4 regions of the Pradoshia eiseniae genome follow, and region 4 is predicted to be linked to each of the others. Evidence: predicted binding sites of a transcription regulator. Region 4 holds the regulator's gene; each other region holds the start of a gene.

Region 1 (4,911 bases), on a different contig from region 4:
ATATAAATCCTTGATTCTCTTTATATAAGACGAGGCAAGCAGCTGCTTGCCCTCATCATCAGCAAGCGGATAGGAATAATACGTATAATCCGATGCGAGCAAGAAGGCCTTATAGGCAGCAAATTCCTCATCCAACAGCTTCGTCTTGGAGGTAGGCGCAAGCTTCAGACCCGCAGATTGCAGTTTTTCACGGTCTGCATCTGATAAAATCCCTTCATCGCTCATCCTAGAGGGAATCACGCCCTCATTCAAACCGGCGATAAAAGCAATTTTCACATTTTGCGGACGTGATAGATCGAGATTAGTGACAACGACTTGGTCAAGAGAAGGCGGAATCAAGGAAAAGTTCAAGGTTTCTAATCCGCTCTCCAATATCGCTGCAAAACTCTTCATTGTAATGGGCCGTTCACCAGTAATCTCGACAAATTGGTCAAGCAGGTCTATCACGCTATTCCATGCTTGTCCATGCTCAGCTGCATGAGTTAGCTGACCTTCATCCTCTCCGATTTCAGCAAGCCGTTCAAGCTTCGCTGGAACAGCCAGCTCATCTAGATATAAATAGAAGGCTTGCGCATATTCAACTCCCAGCTTCGCTTTCTTGACACGGCCCATAAGACGACGCAGCGGTTCAGCCACCTCTTCCTTGATAGCGTTAATTTCTGCCTCCATCTTTAATTCGGCATCGGTTTGAACCGTATCAACAAGCTCTAAACCGCGATTTCTCTTATAAGTCCATGGCTGCTTTTTCGTCCAGCGATCACCATAATATCCCCTTGAAAGGACATAGTTTTCAAGCAAAGCGGCCTTCTCGCGCGCTTCTTTCAAATCTGTGCCCTCCGCAAATAACAAATCCGTCTTAATAGCACGGAATACCGGCTCATAGCGCCAGTTGGTCGAAAGAATTTCAAGGGTAGAACGAATAAGCTCAATAAGCGGATGATTCAGCATCGGTCTTTTCTCATCAACAAAGAAAGGAATCCCATAATCAGTGAAAACGGTCTCGACGACCTCAGCATACTCACCGCTATTGCGGGTGAGGACAAAGATATCCCGGTAGCGATAACCCTCGCGCACTGCCTTTAAGATCTTCCTTGCAATTCCCTCAACCTCTGCGCGCCGATTGCCGGAAGGGCAAAATTCAAATGGGGATTCACCCTTAAATACCGGCGCCGGGCGATTTGCGAACCATTGGTCTAGATGCTGCATCGATTCATTCCGGATAAACCGGTGAGGTTCAATGAAGAGGCGGTCCTCTTCAATCGCTACACCGTTATCTCGAGCAATCTGGTAAAGATCATAATAGGTCTCCCCTGTCATCCGGAACAGATGAAGAGGGTCCGGAATCTCATCCTTAAACGGCTTATCAAGCGTTAAGGAAACCGTTACATTCTGGCATGCCTGCATTAAGCTTGCCATGATGCCATACTCCTGTGTCGTAAAGCTGTAGAAACCATCCACATAAATTTCTGCATTGCGCAAATAAGAGGATTCCGGTATCTTCTCCATCAACAAGGTGAAGTAATCCTCTGAATCAACATATTTACCTGCGAGCTCCTGTTCAAAGCCTTCATAAATGGCCGTTAAGTCATCCAGCTTCGAGCGAAGAATCGGAGAAAGCCCGTCCCCTGATTTCTCCGCCATTTCGGCAGGAGTCAGACAGTAGCGCTTACATTCCTTCAGCATCTCGCTTAATTGCGTGATAAATCCTTGTTTATCACTGGAGCGCTTAAAGGTCGTCAGCTCCTCCTTCTTTTCCTCGAGAATTTTCCGAATGACCATATTGACCCCGACATTGCTCAAATGCCGGCGCCCCATTCCGCCTGTTTCCTGCAGAATCTTCCAAGCAAGACGGCTAAAGCTGAACACCTGTGTACGGATCATCCCGCCAAGCCCCGGTGTATTGATTAGCTCGAGCTCTGCCTGGAAGGTCATTTGATCCGGTACAATATATATAATAGAAGGACCCTCTGGATCTTCTGCCAGCTTGGTCCGTATTTCATCAAATATAGACGCGGTTTTCCCCGTGCCTGTTTTTCCAATATAGAATTGTAAGGACATATCTCAACTCCCCCTTTATCTATCTACCGTTTATTTTACCATAATACCCATGCTTCTCACGTGCTCAGTCTCCAAAAATGCAAACAAACATTCTGTTTTTTATTCCCAGCAACAGGGAATAGGGGAAGAGAACCTACACTACTATTAGGAGGGGTCGGAGAATGAGTAAACGCATACTGATTACCGGAGCAGGTACAGGTCTCGGAAGAGGAACCGCCCTTGGGCTGGCACAGGCCGGCCATGACGTGATTGCAACAGTCGAAGTCACGAGCCAGGTAACCTCTTTACGGGAGGAGGCAAAGGAAAAAGGAATCGACCTCGAGGTCATGAAAGTCAATATTAATGATCCCGGTGATTTGAGAGCGATGGAGCATTGTGATTTTGATATATTCGTGGCCAATGCAGCACTCGGGGAAGGCGGCCCCATTGCTGAGATTCCGGTTCAGCGTCTGAAGGATATCTTTGAAACGAATGTGTTCAGCACCTTGAAAACCGCGCAAATCGCTGCAAGAAAATTCGTACAGAAGCAATCCGGCAAGATTGTGTTCATCAGTTCGATTGCCGGATTAAGCGCTGCTCCGCATTTGGGGCCATATTCGGCCACGAAGCATGCCCTTGAAGCCATCGCACAATCGATGAAGGAAGAGTTAAAGCCTTTAGGTGTCCAAGTTGCGACCATCAACCCTGGACCATACAAAACCGGCTTCAACGACCGCATGGTAGAAGAGCCCTGGAAATGGTATGATCCGAAAATCCACTTCACACCCCGTGAACATTACGAAAAAGGAACCAAGGCTTTTGAAAAGCAATTTGATCCGAAAGAGATGATTGCGAAAATGGTCGAGATCATTCCTGCCGAGCATCATGCCTTCCGCACCGTCTATCCGGAAAGCTCGGAGAAACAGGTGAAGGATTATGAGCAAAAGATATGGGAGGATCAGATTTGAAGCCAGCATAACGAAAAGCCCGCGAGATAAAACCTTCTCGCGGGCTTTGCTTATTCCTACCACTCTCGTATTGTTGTTCTAAATCCGTTGAACGGACGGAATCCGAGCTGCTCATAATAGGTTTTAGATGAAGAACTCGCAAGAAGCTCCACCCTTGTCTCCGGATAGAGACTATGCGCATACTTTAGCAGGTCTTCTCCAATCCCCTGTCCTCGATATTCCTTCTTTACGAGCAGTTCACAGACATAAAGGGTGACCATCGTATCTGTAAGCCCTCGTATATAGCCTGCCACCAATCCATTGTACTCTGCCACGAAGGCGACAGCAGAGTTCTTCCACGCAGCCTGGCTCTCCTCTGTTCGCTTCACCAGATTCGTCCATCGTTCCTCAGCATTCAACCGCTGAATATGAATGAAATCCTGTTCCTCATATTTTCGGATATGATAAAATTTATCCTGCATAATGGTCCCTCCGATCTGGATGAACCAGACCTTACCTTTCATTGTTCCAAATAATTTCCAGCTTTGCATATAGCTCATCTCTCAATCGCTCCAGCTCTTCCTGCTGTGCCTTCCACCGCTCCACCTTCCTCCCATCTGTTTCTCGCGCAATCCTTCTTGCAATCTGGCGTAATGAATTTTCCGCATCCTCTATTCTTTTCTCCAATGCTTCTGGCTTCCCCTCTGCCTTTTTCACAATCATGACCTCCATTCGCTCACGCGCATAGGAGTAATCACCGGCAAAACCAGCTAATTTTTTATTGCTTAGCCAATAAGTCTTGGGGAAAAGTTTGTTGAGCAAGTAACGGTCATGACTTACAGCCAGAATTGTACCCGTGAATTCGGCGAGCGCATCTTCCAGCACCTCTCTTGAGTCGATATCCAGATGGTTGGTCGGCTCATCAAGGATAAGAAAATTAATGTCCTGATGCATTAATTCAGCAAGCCTCAAACGCATCCGTTCCCCGCCGCTCAATTGCGTCACTTTTTGAAAGACCTTTGGTCCATAAAACAAGAACCTCGCCAGGATATGTCTGGCCTCTCCTTCCGTCACGCTGACCTCACTGCGAAATCTCTCCAGGATGGTCATGCCTTCCTTATCACTGGATAAATGCTGGGACAGATAGCCGATCTTAAGATTGCTTCCCCTTTTTATTGCCCCTTCATCAGGCATTTCCTCACCAAGTATCAATTTGAGGAGAGTGGATTTTCCCGTTCCGTTCGCTCCGACGATTGCCGCCTTTTCACCAAATTGGAGGTGGAGGCTCGCTTCATGGAACAATCCTTTCTCGCCAAAACGCTTTGAAACCGAAGACAGCTGGATGACATCCTTCCCGCTTCTTTCTGCCATTTCCAGCTCAAGCCCGATTTTGCGTCTCTCCAGCACTGGCTTTTTGCACTTCTCCATCCTCTCCAAGGCACGCTCCATGTTGGCCGCCCGCCTATGAAGAGCCGCACTCGGAGGATTTGCCTGGTTCGCCCACTCACGCAGGCGTTTGATTGCTTCCTTCATCTTCTTGATTTTCTTTTGTTGTTCCTTAAACTCAGCAAATTCAATCAACAGGCGTTTTTCCTTTTCCTTGATAAAGGCTGTATAGTTACCTGTATACACATGGATTTCTCCGCCATCTAGATCAATCATTTTCCCGACTGTCTTATCCAAAAAGAAGCGATCATGAGAGACAATCACGATGGTGCCCTCATAAGTAAGGAGATAATTCTCAAGCCACTCTACTGCAAGGATGTCTAAATGATTCGTCGGCTCATCAAGCAATAGCAGGTCCGGCTTCTGCAAGAGCAACAATCCAAGCCCAATCTTGGTCTGCTCCCCTCCGCTCAGCTCTCCAAAAGCCTTCCTCAACAAAGGCTCAAGCCCTAAGCCTGCCGCGACCTTCATGATTCGACTG
Region 2 (4,911 bases), on a different contig from region 4:
AAAGAAGAGACGGAACTTTATCCGCCTCTTTAGATTATTGTTCGACTGCCTCTAGCATGAAGTCGCTCAATTCATCCAGGTCCGTCTCAGGTGAACCGAATACGGTCGCTTCCTCAAATGGCCGGACTTCATAGTTTTTTTCATTTGAGCTCACCATATAGGTTGGACTGAAGCTTGGATTAAGGACAGATGTCTTTGAACCCTTCTCATTCCAGGTCTTTTCTATTTCAACCGTCACCATGCCGCCGATATCCTTATAATCCCTTACTTGTCCTGATAGGAAGTTGCCTAGGGAATAGACAACGAGTGTTTCACCATTGTCATGCTTGAGCCATTCGATTGGCTGCAAAACATGGGGATGATGGCCAATGATGACATCAGCACCGTTTTCGGCCATCAATTTGGCCAGTCTCCTCTGTTCCTCAGAGGGAGTACGCTCATATTCATTTCCCCAATGGGCATTGACGAGGATAATGTCTGCCTTGTCGCGCATACTCTTCAAATCAGAGATGATTTTTTTGTCTTCCAGATAATTGACGAGATAGTCCTTTCCATCAGGAACCTGGATGCCGTTTGTTCCATAGGTGTAGGAGAGGAAGCCAACCTTTATTCCTTGGATAGACAGAATCCGTTCGGTGGAAGCGTCCAACTCATCTTTATGCATGCCGACATAGGGCATGCCGATTTTGTCGTAATAGGCAAGAGAACTCTGGATGCCTTTCTCTCCCTTATCTAAGGAATGATTGTTGGCAAGTGTGACCAAGTCAATTCCTGCATCCACTAGGGCATCTGTTATTTCATAGGGTGAATTAAATGCCGGATAACCAGACAGGCCTAATTTGCTTCCTCCGGCAAGAGATTCCTGATTCGCAATCGTGAAATCAGGCTCTTCAAGCATTTTCTTCACTGGGGCAAGCATGCGCTTAAAATCATAGCTGTCATCTGTCCGCGCATCCTCATAAACACGCGTGTGGATGAGGATATCCCCAATCGCTCCAATCGTGATCGTTTGCTTATAGGTTTTGCTGCTCAATGCGAGCGGCCTTTCAGCAAGTACTGTGCTTTCTAATGGGATCGTTGATGCCGTCTCATCCTGCTGCCCCAAAAAGACTGCTGCTCCGATGGCGCCAGCTGATATAAGAAGGAAGGCAATAAGTATGATCGTATTTTTTTTCATGTTAATCAGTCCGATTCTCCATATTATTTATTTCTCATGAATAATGGTGACATTTTCCCGGGATAAATGCAACGGAAATTTCCCTAATTTTACCGGGAATTATCGAAAAAAAGCTGACTCCATCAGGAATCAGCATATGTTTATTTCTTTTTATTGAATAAGTTCACTTTAGGCTCGGTTTTATTGATAATTCGTTTAATATTGGCCCGGTGACGGTAAAAAATAAAAATAGCCAAGCAAATAATTAAAATTTGCAGGGATAAATCATTGGTGAACATAACATAAATAATAGCCACGACAGAAATAATCATGGACGATAATGAAACGATTCTCGTTGTAAAGAGGGATATTAAGAAACATACTAAAAGAATTAGGAATAAATCAGGAACATAACCAAGGAGAATCCCACCTGATGTTGCGACCGCTTTTCCGCCTCTAAATCCAGCGAACACAGGATACATATGCCCGACTACTGCTAACAATCCGCAAACGAGCGGCAAGGCGACCCAATCCGGCCAATTCGTTGTGTTTACCGTAAATATGTATGGAAGTATGGTCGCGGCTGTGCCTTTTAAGATATCCAGCAATGTCACGACAAATCCGGCTTTTTTGCCAAGTGTCCTGAACGTGTTTGTTCCCCCAAGATTACCGCTGCCGTGTTCGCGAATATCCGTGTTGTAAAACACTTTTCCGATAATAAGGCCTGAAGGTATAGAACCAAGCAGATAGGCCAATAAAAGCATTAAATATAACATTACCCAAACCCTTTCTAACCGATAGTGTCTTTCTATTTTACCATGATTGTCAAAAGGGGTCACAGAAATTTAGGAAATTAGCATAAATACCCAAATGCTGGTGCTTATTGAGGGGGAATTTTGTGCGAAAACCTGTATATATCAAAATTGTTATATGGAAGAGTCTATATTAAAGCGCTTTACGGGTATATAATAAGAGGTGGCTTATCAGGCAAGATAAGATGGGAGGAAGAAAGATGATACAAAATCCTAGCAGGCAAGAAATCGGAGAAATTCTGAAAAAAGCGAAAAAAATTGCGGTTGTGGGGCTTTCGGACAACCCTGATCGGACATCATATATGGTATCAAAAGCTATGCAGGACAATGGCTATGAAATCATTCCTGTCAACCCGGCTGTCAAAGAAGTGTTAGGTGTTAAGGCCATTGGCTCCTTAAAGGAACTGAATGAGCATGTGGATATCGTCAATGTATTCAGAAGATCGGAATTTGTTATGGATTTAGCGAAGGATTTTCTTGAAATAGATGCAGATGTATTTTGGACTCAGCTCGATGTAATTGATGAAGAGGCTTTTCAAATGCTGAAAGAAAATGGACGCAAGGTCATTATGGATCGATGCATAAAAGTGGAGCATGCCTTAACAAAATAATCAGTTGCTGTCTGGCCGCCTGGAAGATAAGGGCGGCTTTCGCATGTCCATTCAAAAATAATCTTGAAATGAAAAAATTACATTTCAAATAACAGGGATGTGTTACGATATTATGAGAGAGCCGTCTGATATGAAAGGCTAAATATTGATTATAGATGCTGTTCGTCTTCACTGTAAGCAGAGAAATACGATTTGCGAAACGATCAAGAATCTGTAAGAATAGAGCAATGATAGCCTATTTATTTTACAAGAGAACGTTTGTTCTTATCTATAAAAAAGTATATAATAGTTGTTGAAAGTATAGAGAGGGGTACATAAGTGGCTAAGAATTTGAATCAATTTGATTATAATGAAGATGCCATACAGGTACTCGAGGGATTAGAGGCTGTCCGGAAAAGACCGGGCATGTATATTGGTAGCACTGACACTCGAGGCTTGCATCATCTTGTCTATGAAATCGTAGATAATTCAGTGGATGAAGTCCTAGCTGGGTACGGTGATGAAATAATTGTAAAAATCCATAAAGATAATAGTATTAGCGTGGTTGATAAGGGACGCGGCATGCCAACAGGAATGCACCGTTCCGGTAAACCGACACCTGAGGTCATCCTGACCGTTCTCCATGCAGGCGGCAAATTTGGCCAAGGCGGGTACAAGACGAGCGGCGGATTACATGGTGTAGGGGCTTCTGTCGTGAACGCGCTGTCTGAGTGGCTCGTCGTAACCATCAAGCGAGACGGATTTATCTATGAGCAGCGTTTCGAAAAGGGAGGAATCCCTGTCACGACACTCGAGAAAATCGGGAAGACGAATCAGACGGGAACGACCATTCACTTTAAGCCAGACCCAGCTATTTTCTCTACTGTGGTCTTTAACCGCGAGACGCTAAGTGAGCGCCTGCGCGAATCAGCCTTCCTTCTCAAGGGGTTAAAGATTGAGCTGCATGACCTTCGAGCAGATGAGAAGGATGTTTACCATTATGAGAATGGGATAGAAGCCTTTGTCAGCTATTTAAACGAGGAGAAGGATACCCTTCATCCAGTCGTGAACTTTGAGGGGTCCCATGCTGGTATTGAAGTCGAGTATTCATTCCAATTCAATGACGGCTATTCAGAGAATATTCTTTCCTTCGTCAATAATGTCCGCACAAAGGATGGCGGCACGCATGAAGTCGGAATGAAAACGGCCATGACGCGCGTGTTTAATGATTTTGCACGTAAAGCGGGCTTATTGAAGGAGAAAGACAAAAATCTTGATGGCTCTGATATTCGAGAAGGACTGGCGGGAGTGGTTTCCGTCCGTATTCCTGAAGAGCTCCTTCAATTCGAAGGACAAACGAAGAGCAAGCTTGGAACAAGCGATGCCCGTTCGGCGGTTGATTCAGTCATCTCTGATAAACTTGCTTATTATTTATTGGAGAACTCAGATGTAGCAACCCTGCTCGTCCGTAAGGCAATCAAAGCGGCTCAGGCTCGCGAAGCGGCGAGAAAGGCGCGTGAGGATGCGAGAAGCGGCAAGAAACGGAAGAAATCAGAAGCACTTCTTTCCGGTAAGCTCACACCTGCTCAGTCACGTAATCCTTTGAAGAATGAATTATACCTCGTTGAGGGTGATTCTGCAGGCGGCTCAGCGAAACAAGGAAGGGACAGACGATTCCAGGCTGTCTTGCCTCTGCGTGGTAAGGTAATCAATACCGAGAAGGCAAAATTAGAGGATATCTTCAAGAATGAAGAAATCAATACAATCATTCATGCAATCGGCGGTGGTGTCGGTGCTGATTTCTCCATCGAGGACATTAATTATGACAAGGTCGTCATCATGACCGATGCCGATACTGATGGAGCCCATATCCAAGTCTTGCTCCTGACGTTCTTCTACCGGTATATGAAGCCTCTGATTGAGCATGGTAAGGTGTTCATCGCCCTTCCTCCGCTCTATAAAGTCAGCAAGGGTTCCGGCAAGAAAGAGGTCATTGAGTATGCCTGGGATGATGATGAACTTGATAGTACCATCAAAAAGGTCGGTAAAGGCTATATGCTCCAGCGCTATAAAGGTCTCGGCGAGATGAATGCCGACCAGCTATGGGAAACAACGATGGACCCTAGCCAGCGGACGTTGATTCGCGTGCGCATTGATGATGCTGCAAGGGCAGAGCGACGTGTGACCACACTTATGGGTGACAAGGTCGAACCGCGCCGGAAGTGGATTGAATCGAATGTGGCGTTTGGCTTGGAAGAGGATGACAATATTTTGGAAAACGAGAATATTACAGTCGCCGATGAGGAGGAAGTGATATGACATCAACAGAAAAATACCGCGATCTTCCCCTAGA
Region 3 (4,911 bases), on a different contig from region 4:
CCTGAGGTAGAGTATATTCTCAAGCACTCAGAGGCAAAGGCCCTTATATATGATAAAAGGCTTGAGCCTGGATTACAGAATATTCGCTTGGATACGTTCCGAACTGTTCTGGAAATAGGAGGAGAGAATTCCCTTCCCGCTGTGCTTCATGATACAAAGCCCAATTTTGAGCCGCCATCGTTAAAAGGTGAGGATACAGCGGTTATATTCTATACTTCAGGGACAACAGGCAGGCCCAAAGGTGTCATGCTTTCGGTTAGCAATGTTGAGGCGATTGCAGAAATATGGGCGGGTTCTCTTGAGATAACTCCGTCTGACCGGATGCATATCGTGACGCCGCTATTCCATTGTGCAGCAAGCCATTGTTTCTCCATCCCGACGATACAGCGGGGAGGAACAGTCATCATTGAGGAGACCTTTTCACCGGCGGAAACCCTTAACACAATGGAGAAAGAAAAAGTCACGATATTCTTTGGTGTTCCTGCCATCTACAGCACGCTTTTGAATACACCATTAATGAAAGAGAAGGATTTGAGCCATCTTCGCCTGTTCGCCTATGGGGCAGCGCCTATGCCATATGAGTTAGTTAAACAGCTGAAAACCCGGTATTCGGATGTGTCGCTCCAAAATCTATACGGGCAGACTGAAAACTCTCCAGGCGCAACGACTTTGAAGGATGAATATGCCTTAGAGAAAATAGGATCGGTAGGCGAACCTCTCCCTAATACAGAAATACGTGTTATCAATCCTACCGGACAAGATGCGGCACCTGGTGAGGTCGGAGAAATCCTAGTTAAAGGCCCACAGATCATGAAAGGCTATTTGAAGAATAAGCAGGCAACAGAGGCTGCACTTAAAGACGGCTGGCTCTATAGCGGAGATCTAGGAAGGCTGGATGAGGACGGATTGCTTTACATCGTGGATAGGAAAAAGGACATGCTCATTCGCGGCGGAGAAAATGTGTACCCGGTCGAAGTGGAGGAAGTTTTGTATCAAATGGAGGGAATCCTTGAAGCGGCGGTTGTCGGCATCCCGCATGATACATACGGAGAAGTTCCGAAGGCTTACGTCGTTTTGAAGGGATCAACGCAGCTGACAGAAGAAGAAATTATTCTTCATTGTAGAAAGAACCTGGCTAAATATAAGGTACCAAACAGCATCACATTTATTGATGAGCTTCCTCGCAACGCAAGCGGGAAAGTCTTGAAGCATACGTTAAGGGAGCAAACAATGGTCTAAAGACGTTTATAAAATCGTATAGAAAGCCTATCTTATTTAACCGTAAGATAGGCTTTCTTTTTATCTATCTATGTAAAAAAACAACAACAAACTACAACAACTATGTGCTAAATCTTCAAGGTTACAAAAATAACTCATCAACAAGAAAATATAAATCAAATTAAGAATAACAGACCCTCATTCATCTTCTTTAAATAACTCGTCCAACATTTTTTCACGATGCTGCAAGAAATATTTCGTGATTGTGTAATGGTCTGTCATCTCATAGGATACCTCTTTAATCTCATTGTCATCAAAGCTGTAAATCTGCGCATTCGGATAACCAAGTAATATAGGTGAGTGGGTAGCAATAATCATCTGAACATTTTTCTGTTTCACTAGATCATGGATGACCCGTAAAAACGTCAATTGGCGAGCGGGAGAGAGGGCCGCCTCTGGCTCATCCAGCAGATAAATAGCTTTACCATGAAAACGATTGGAAAAGAGATTCAGGAAAGATTCACCATGGGATTGCTCATGAAGGGATTTACCACCATAATCCCTAAAATTATTCCCATCGTTTCTTTCGATTTTATCAAGATAGGAAGCAAAATGATAAAAGGTTTCAGCACGAAAGAAGAATCCATTTGAAATCTTCGGCAGCCAAGATAAACGTAAGCATTCCTCTAGTTGTGTAGAAGAGGCTCCGACATCAAAAGAATTGCTGCGACTCCCGCCGCCCGGATTAAAGCCTATATTCGCCGCAATTCCTTCCAATAAGGTGGATTTTCCAGTTCCGTTTTCACCAACGAAGAAACAAATAGGTTTTTTAAAATGAAGAGAATCAAGTGCTTGAATGGCTGGGATGGAGAAGGGATATTGGTCTGCGGCAGGAATCCGATCCCGCAATAACGTCACTTTCTTTAAAAACATCATTATCCTCCTTATCAGTTACCACATTATCTCAATTAAACCCTTTCCTTCAACCAATTTCAACAACTATTCCGAAAAAGAGCAAGTAGCAGTTAGAACAACATTCTTCTGAAACTATGTTCTAAATCTTCATAGTGACAATTTAACATTATCATTAAAATGAAGAAAGACCTACCTTGAATTGCCGAATATCATAGGATTATAGAAGATTATTGTTCGGATTTAAGATGGTGAAATGCGATTTGCTCACTGGCTGAATACCAAGACTTTTACGTAAAACACGAATAATAACAAAAATGTTATTCATTTTAACATTTGCTGTAAAATCCAATCTTAAAATAGGGCAAAAGGGGGGAATTGATATTTTTAGTATATAGGAACATATGTTCTTAGGGAAGGGAGGGGATGTAGTACTGATTTAGAATCATCATGAAATTAAATCTGTCCGCCCATAGCTAAATCATTTATACTTCATATATATAAGAAAATCATTAAGGAAGGATCAACAATGTGGAAAAAAATTGACGGACGTTTAATTCAAGCAACAGACACTTCACGTGTGAAATTCAGGACTAATATCAGTAAAAAGATTCTTGATCAACTGGCTGATATGGCTGATGAGCATGATACATATATCAATTATTTATTAGAGACAGGCCTTGAGAATGTATTAAACCGCGGTGAGATTATCTACAGCAAAGAAACCCGGCCTAAGGATCGCATCCAGTATAAAACAACGTATGATAAGGATTTATTAGAAAAAGTAAAACAGTTCGCCAAGGATCATCATTTATTCATCAATGATGTCATCGAATACAGCGTCAGCTATATTGATATTGACAAAACCAAGGACCGCGATTATAAAAATCGAATTGAGCATCAATAAATCAGCTTTTTACCTAAGATAACTGCAGTCAGCCTGGCTGCGGTTTTTTATATGCTTTATAATGGAATGCGACTTGCTGATCCAGAAACATAAAGATGGTGTAATACAAGGAACCATACATGTGATTAATTTATATATACATGTTAATCATAGCGAAAGGTGCATCGAAGAATAAAAAATACATTAGCGGGTGCAGGAAAGGGAGAGATTAAGATTAAATTGAATTTCTAAATCAACGCCCCGAACATAATATGTATTATAGGAAGTTATTGATTTGGAATTTATAAGTGTCTCATTTCTAAAGATTACTTAAGCAATTGAGACAAAACAGAGAAATTTAAGAAAGTATCACATTTAATTATTAATTCTAATTTTAGATTCATTTAATAATTATATGTATCAGCTTACAGATATTTATTTAGCAGCGTATTAAAAAGCATTTTAAATCATACTGAATAATTTCTGTTTACTATTCATTCTCAGCAATTATCCCATTAATTAGGATGCTTCAAATTAGCTCTCAGACGAAATTAACTTTTATTTTGTGAGCAACTACCCAATTCATTTCATTTCTTCTCGTTCTAGTTAACATAATACATTTATAGTTTTATTCTTCTATTAAAAACCGCGCCAATTGAATTAGCGCGTCTTCCAATTATAAATTGGTCGTATCAATCCGATTTTTATCATATGTCTCATAAGTCTGGATGTTCTCGATTTCATCGAGCATATCTAGTGTATGCTGCTGAAGTTCTTCATTTTTTTCATTGTCATTTGTCTTTTTGTTTTTTTCTTTCATCATAACCACTCCTTTCATCGTTATCGATAGTTTGGCTTTATAGACAGCATATATACAAATTTCTTCTTCAGCCAAACGTCATTCATGTAAATGCTGCTGGAATCGTTACGATCACAAAATCATTTACATTTGCTCTGCAGCTGTTTATTCTGCCCTCCTCCCTCCTTCTTTCTGGATTTACTTTATAAAAATGGCTGTTTTCAGATAGATTGTTGCTTTTGAATAATAAGGGACAAATCAAATTTGTGATACCATTAAATGGAGATACTTTCTTCAACTAAAGGGAAAGGTTATTTTAAGATATGAAGGGGAAGTTTATATGAAAAATAAAAATTTATTAGCAATTGTAACGGTTGGTATTGTGTCCGTTTTTGTTTTAGTAAATCTATTAATGAAGGACTTATGGGATATTAATGAAGATTTATTGAAAGAAGAAGTATTATCTATTGATAAAACTGTTGAAACAGTAAATTTAAGCGATATAACCCCATTTGAATGGGATGTAGTTTATTCCTTTGATCCATATACAACAAAAGATACGATATATGAAACAGTTGGCTATAAATGGGATAACATTAGTGAAACAGTAAATGAAGGAATAAACCAAATTGTTTTTTTAAAGGATGGTAAAGTTGTATGTTATTTGTATGGATACCCACAAAATAATGGTTACGGGATATATTTTACCAGTCAAAATGAAACAGGGAAAACCTCTTCCTCTATTCTTAGTATTAAGGATGACTTGATCTTCGAAATAACAAGAAGTGATGATGTTGTGGTTTTATCGAATAATTAATAGGCAAATACATATTCAACTAACGCGGAGGCTTTGGCTCAATAACGGAGGCAGCAAAAAAAGCTGTCTTTTTTTATGGCATTAGCAACAATCCTTACGAAAACAGCCATAAAAAAGAAGCCTTAAAGGCCTCTTATTTCACTTGATTGGCTGCAAAGATTCGATCGATGATTCCCATGACTTCAATAGAATCAGACCATGTCATATATGGGGATTCGAGCAAGCCCTCGTTCATGCATTTTACGGCTTCTCTGATTTCATATTCAAAGCCATTGATTT
Region 4 (4,911 bases):
AACTAATTCATAGTTCTCTTTATTATAAGTAGCGGCTAAATGACGCTCAGCCATTGCCATCCCGACAGCCATCCCAATTCCTTGTCCTAATGGTCCAGTTGTGGCTTCAACGCCGCGTGTGTGACCATATTCAGGGTGACCAGGGGTTTTAGAATCCCATTGACGGAAGTTCTTGATCTCTTCCATATCAAGTCCATATCCGGATAAGTGAAGAAGACTGTATAAAAGCATGGATCCATGTCCGGCTGACAATACAAAACGGTCGCGGTTAAACCAATCTGGATTATTAGGGTTATGGTTCATGAAACGAGTCCATAATGTATAAGCCATTGGCGCAGCGCCCATTGGCATGCCAGGGTGTCCGGAATTGGCTTTTTCGATTGCATCGATTGAAAGTGTACGTATAGCAGTGATTGCTAATTGATCCTTTTCAGTAAACATAGTCAGTCTACATCCTTTCCGATTAACATACTTCAGTCTAACTATAAATGATACAAAGTTATATTGACAACATTATTTAGGCAATTCTACAGAATTGACATAAATTTCAATTGTTAAAAATACCTATTACTATCTCTTACCCATTAGTGGAGTCTTTTATTACGGATTTGCTTAACCTTTTCAGGTGTCACGTCATTTCCATTCGGGTCAATGATGGTTACGCCCTCAATCGTATTTCTCATAGAAGACCTGAAGGACTCTAAATACTCGGCGCGCAGCAAGGATTGTTCCTTCGCTTCCTCTGTTGTGAGGCCGCCAGCCTTTGCTTTTTTGGATAATTCATTTATTCTGTTTATTTTGTGCTTTGGCAGCATATGGATTGCTCCTTTTCATAAAAAATCAATTACTGTCATCGTATAGAAAAACGCGGCCTATTTCAAGAAGTATCTACTATATATGCCTCTGTTTTTCAGCGTGCTCGGCATATCGGCGGTGCACAGTCGCTTTTGATACCTCATAGCCCCTGCGGTTCAAATTCTCCGTGATTTCGGCAAATGTCAGACCTTTTATCCGGAGGGCAATGATCTCCTGGATTGGAACCTCAGTCCGCTCTCTTCCTCCACCGACATGCTGGTTCGACAGATTCTTGACAGGATTATACCCATTCTCAATCGCGCGCTTCATGCCCCTGCGAATCTTGCTGTTTTGAAGCTTGCGCTGATATTCTTCCACAATGCTGATTATCTGAAGAAGCATGGCGTCTGTTTCAGATACCTCAAGCTCCCCGTTATGGGTGACTGTATATAGCTTGATGCCTTCCTTATAGATACAATGCATTAAGGCAATCTTCGCATTTCCTCGGCCGAGCCGTGTCTCATCCTGGATGAGCAGTCCCTCGATTTCTTTATTGCGCATTTGTTCTAATAGAATAAGAATACCCTCTCGCTCCAGATCATATCCGCTCGCTTGCTCCTTTTCAATCGACACGACCTCGAAGCCTTTAATCGCGGCCAGCTGTGTCAGCTCCTGTTCCTGTCTTTCAAGAGATGTCTCCTGTGTGCTCTTTTCTGTACTGACTCTGCAGTAAATTCCAACCTTCATTTCTCTCACCATTCTCTATATATTTCTTCTCGAGATATGCACCGAAGGCCGGAACGAATGCCCCGGCCTTCACTACTATCATTATAACGTTTATTCCTTATTTGAGTCTGCCAAATGCAGGATATCTGTGTTTCTTTCGATAGGAAGGATAATGGTCTGGCCTTCTTGGATATGAGTCGTTTCCAACTCATTGGCCTCTCTCACCCATTTCACAAATTCAGTCGTTGACATATTGGCATCCTCATATTGTTCAGCCATGGCCCAAAGCGTATCTCCGCTTTCAACCTTCACTTGCATATATTGATTATCGCTTTTTTCTAAATTCGTGAAAGTCATCAATAAGATTAACAGAAAAAGTCCAACTGCAAAAATAATGGTATACGAATAAGAAGACCAAACTTGTTTCATATTAAAAACCCCTCCACAGAATGTATGTTCGTATTTCTTGTTCTTAGTATAAACCGAACAAATGTTTTGTGTCAACAGAAAAATCGAACTTATGTTTGTACTAGTGTTCGCCTCATGCTATAATAGCGGTAAAGATCAGATAAAGAGGTGCGGGAGATGACAACAAAACTATCAAAGCGACAGCAAGATATCTTACTATATATTAAAGAAGAAGTTAAAACGAAGGGATATCCGCCTTCCGTGCGAGAGATTGGGGAAGCAGTCGGACTAGCCTCAAGCTCTACCGTTCACGGACATTTGGCCAGATTGGAAAGCAAAGGCCTCATCAGACGTGACCCGACAAAGCCGCGTGCCATTGAAGTACTGGATATGGATCCGCATGAGCATATTCCAAAAGCCAATTCTGTCAGCGTCCCTCTGATTGGTAAGGTTACTGCAGGTCAGCCGATCACGGCGATTGAGAATATTGAAGAATACTTCCCATTGCCAGAGCATATGGCTCCAGCCGACGAAAACGTATTTATGCTAGAGATTATGGGTGACAGTATGATTGAAGCCGGCATCCTTGATGGAGATTATGTCATCGTCCGCCAGCAGCATACAGCCAATAATGGCGAGATTGTCGTCGCCATGACCGAGGACGATGAAGCCACGGTGAAACGCTTCTTCAAGGAAGATAACCATTTCCGCCTTCAGCCTGAAAATTCCATGCTTGACCCAATCATCCTTCAGAATGTCAGCATCCTAGGGAAAGTCATCGGCCTATATAGAAATATTCATTAATACTGAACCAGCCAAGCATTCCGGCTGGTTCTTTCATTTAACTTACTAGATTCTTAGTAGACTATATGCTGGATTACTAGAGTTTATACACAACAAAAAAATGCTTGAAGTCATTTCAAGCATTCAATACAACCTATTATTTAGAAAAGTACTCATCTCTCAGGATGGAATACATCTTCAAATCTTGATGCTTCCCCTTGGCATACATTCCTTTTCGAATGACACCCTCATACGTCATTCCCGCCTTCTGCATGACCCGTTCAGACCCCGTATTTTCCACAAAGCATCTTGCTTGAATTCGCATCAAGTTCATCTTCATAAACCCGAACTTAATCACTTCCTTCGCTGCCTCAGCGGCTATTCCCTGCCCCCAGAAGTCTTGCGAGAGCACATAGCCTAGCTCCGCCACTCTGTGCGGGATTTTCCATCCAACAAAATCAATCGTTCCAATCAGCTTGCCAGTGCCTTTCCGTTCGATTCCCCATGGAGCGAGTTCCTTCTGTTCATATTGTGAGAGGGCGAACACCAAAAACTCCTTCGTATCCTCAATGGATTGATGCGTGTTCCATGTCATATATTTCGTTACTTCAGGATTGGAGCCATAGGCATACATATCATGGGCATCCTCCATCCTGATTTTCCTTAAGATGAGTCGTTCGGTTTCCAATTCGGGAAATGGATCAAATATGTTTCGTGCCTCCATCCAGACCACCTCTTCACTTTTACTCCATTATATCGTCGATAGTGACATAGATATATCATCTTTCTGACTTATCAGATATTTTATTTAAGTGAGCAGCGCAATTAATGGTAAACCATTAAATTTATATTGATATGAAGGGATTGACCTGTTTTTTATTGGCTGTTTTCGTAAGGATTGTTGCAAATGCCATAAAATAGAGACTGCTTTTTTGCTGCCTCCGTTATTGAGATAAAGCCCCCTGTTTGTTTATGTATCATTCTTCACAAGCGAAGATTTTTCACTGTTCATTTGTTACAGGAATGCTGCCACATATCCCCATTAAGGAATTCAACAGAAAAGGGCATTCATCCTCTTTGGATCAACACCTCGATAATTTAAGTATATCTCCTCCAAAATAAACCTATCCTTGATATTTAAAAGTATAATATTGTAAGTATATAAACAAAAAGGGGGACTTCAAAAATGTATCTGTTCTTATTCACCATAATTTATTGTGTAATAACGCAGGTTTTGAATATAGGCTATATACCTGCTATGGGGGCTTATTTAATAGGTTTAATCTTTATTAAGGGATATTTTAGTGAAGAATTAAAAGACGTCTATAACATTGAAAAAACAAAATATTTGTATGAGAAAATCGGAATTAAAGATTCCTTAATGGAGCTACTGTGTTTGTCGATAATATTTATTAATTCTTATTTAATTGATTATGAACCTTTCTCCCTTTTTGACTTTGTTTGTATGTTATTACTTATTGCTGTTGTCTATCGATTTCTATTTTGGGGTATAACACAGGCAATCGGGCAAAAATTTAACTCTAAAATGTAATTCAGATGATACCTCTAATAGGAATTTCCTTCTTACGCTATCCTGCCCCTTTACTTCCATAAGAATTTCAACACAAAAAGGCATTAATCCTTCCTAGATCAATGCCCCGTTAGTAAAGTAAGTTTAAATTTGAAATTGATTAACTACCTAGGTTTCTTAATAATTGTTTTCTTCGTAACTAACAGTGCAACAGCTACACTAATAACACCTAAAACTCCAGAGATAGTTCTATTTATAATAACATTATCTGTAACAGGAAATATGGCATTACTAATAAGGATAAGAATTATATACACTGCAATCGAAAAGAGCAAAACAATTAATGTATGTTTCATAACAACTCTCCTCCCAAATTCTCTAATGGTATTTCTAAAGATATGAATATCCCTAACTATTTTTTACCAAATTAATCCTTATTAAGCTAACCTGCCCCGTCTCTACAATAGGGAATTCAACAAAAATGAGCATTAAACCTCCTTGATCAATGCCCCGGTTTGTTTAAGTATATGTCACAATCTTTTTGTGAAAGAGTAGTCATTACGTAATCAGTTTGTTCTTTATATAGCCAGACATTCTTAGCATTTTTCCATCCATTTCAGTTTTTATCTGTTTCATTCCATTTTTCTTATAAAATGCAATGGCAGTGT

What was found. The regulator LexA, encoded in region 4, represses DNA repair genes until DNA is damaged. The targets are predictions, from matches to a motif close to CGAACATATGTTCG.
Region 1: addB (helicase-exonuclease AddAB subunit AddB) is a predicted target of LexA. The motif match lies at 2,139-2,152, and genes of this name have one in related genera.
Region 2: parE (DNA topoisomerase IV subunit B) is a predicted target of LexA. The motif match lies at 2,831-2,844, and genes of this name have one in related genera.
Region 3: CYL18_RS14140 (rRNA methyltransferase) is a predicted target of LexA. The motif match lies at 2,528-2,541, and genes of this name have one in related genera.

The regions. Positions count from the first base shown of each region.
Region 1 is NZ_PKOZ01000004.1:159,796-164,706, forward strand. Features, by position in the region: gene addB (helicase-exonuclease AddAB subunit AddB) at 1-2,058, opposite strand, end outside; gene CYL18_RS09380 (SDR family oxidoreductase) at 2,220-3,005, shown strand; gene CYL18_RS09385 (GNAT family N-acetyltransferase) at 3,062-3,466, opposite strand; gene abc-f (ribosomal protection-like ABC-F family protein) at 3,498-4,911, opposite strand, start outside.
Region 2 is NZ_PKOZ01000009.1:18,925-23,835, forward strand. Features, by position in the region: gene CYL18_RS13845 (CapA family protein) at 35-1,177, opposite strand; gene plsY (glycerol-3-phosphate 1-O-acyltransferase PlsY) at 1,318-1,932, opposite strand; gene CYL18_RS13855 (CoA-binding protein) at 2,169-2,579, shown strand; gene parE (DNA topoisomerase IV subunit B) at 2,910-4,877, shown strand; gene parC (DNA topoisomerase IV subunit A) at 4,874-4,911, shown strand, end outside.
Region 3 is NZ_PKOZ01000009.1:75,492-80,402, reverse strand. Features, by position in the region: gene CYL18_RS14150 (class I adenylate-forming enzyme family protein) at 1-1,239, shown strand, start outside; gene CYL18_RS14145 (AAA family ATPase) at 1,417-2,151, opposite strand; gene CYL18_RS14140 (rRNA methyltransferase) at 2,660-3,037, shown strand; gene CYL18_RS19290 (hypothetical protein) at 3,693-3,839, opposite strand; gene CYL18_RS14135 (hypothetical protein) at 4,156-4,632, shown strand; gene CYL18_RS14130 (Gfo/Idh/MocA family protein) at 4,766-4,911, opposite strand, start outside.
Region 4 is NZ_PKOZ01000011.1:72,719-77,629, reverse strand. Features, by position in the region: gene tkt (transketolase) at 1-441, opposite strand, end outside; gene CYL18_RS15080 (DUF896 domain-containing protein) at 585-815, opposite strand; gene CYL18_RS15075 (YneB family resolvase-like protein) at 892-1,542, opposite strand; gene yneA (cell division suppressor protein YneA) at 1,633-1,950, opposite strand; gene lexA (transcriptional repressor LexA) at 2,107-2,733, shown strand; gene CYL18_RS15060 (GNAT family N-acetyltransferase) at 2,870-3,436, opposite strand; gene CYL18_RS15055 (hypothetical protein) at 3,899-4,264, shown strand; gene CYL18_RS15050 (hypothetical protein) at 4,408-4,599, opposite strand; gene CYL18_RS15045 (GNAT family N-acetyltransferase) at 4,802-4,911, opposite strand, start outside.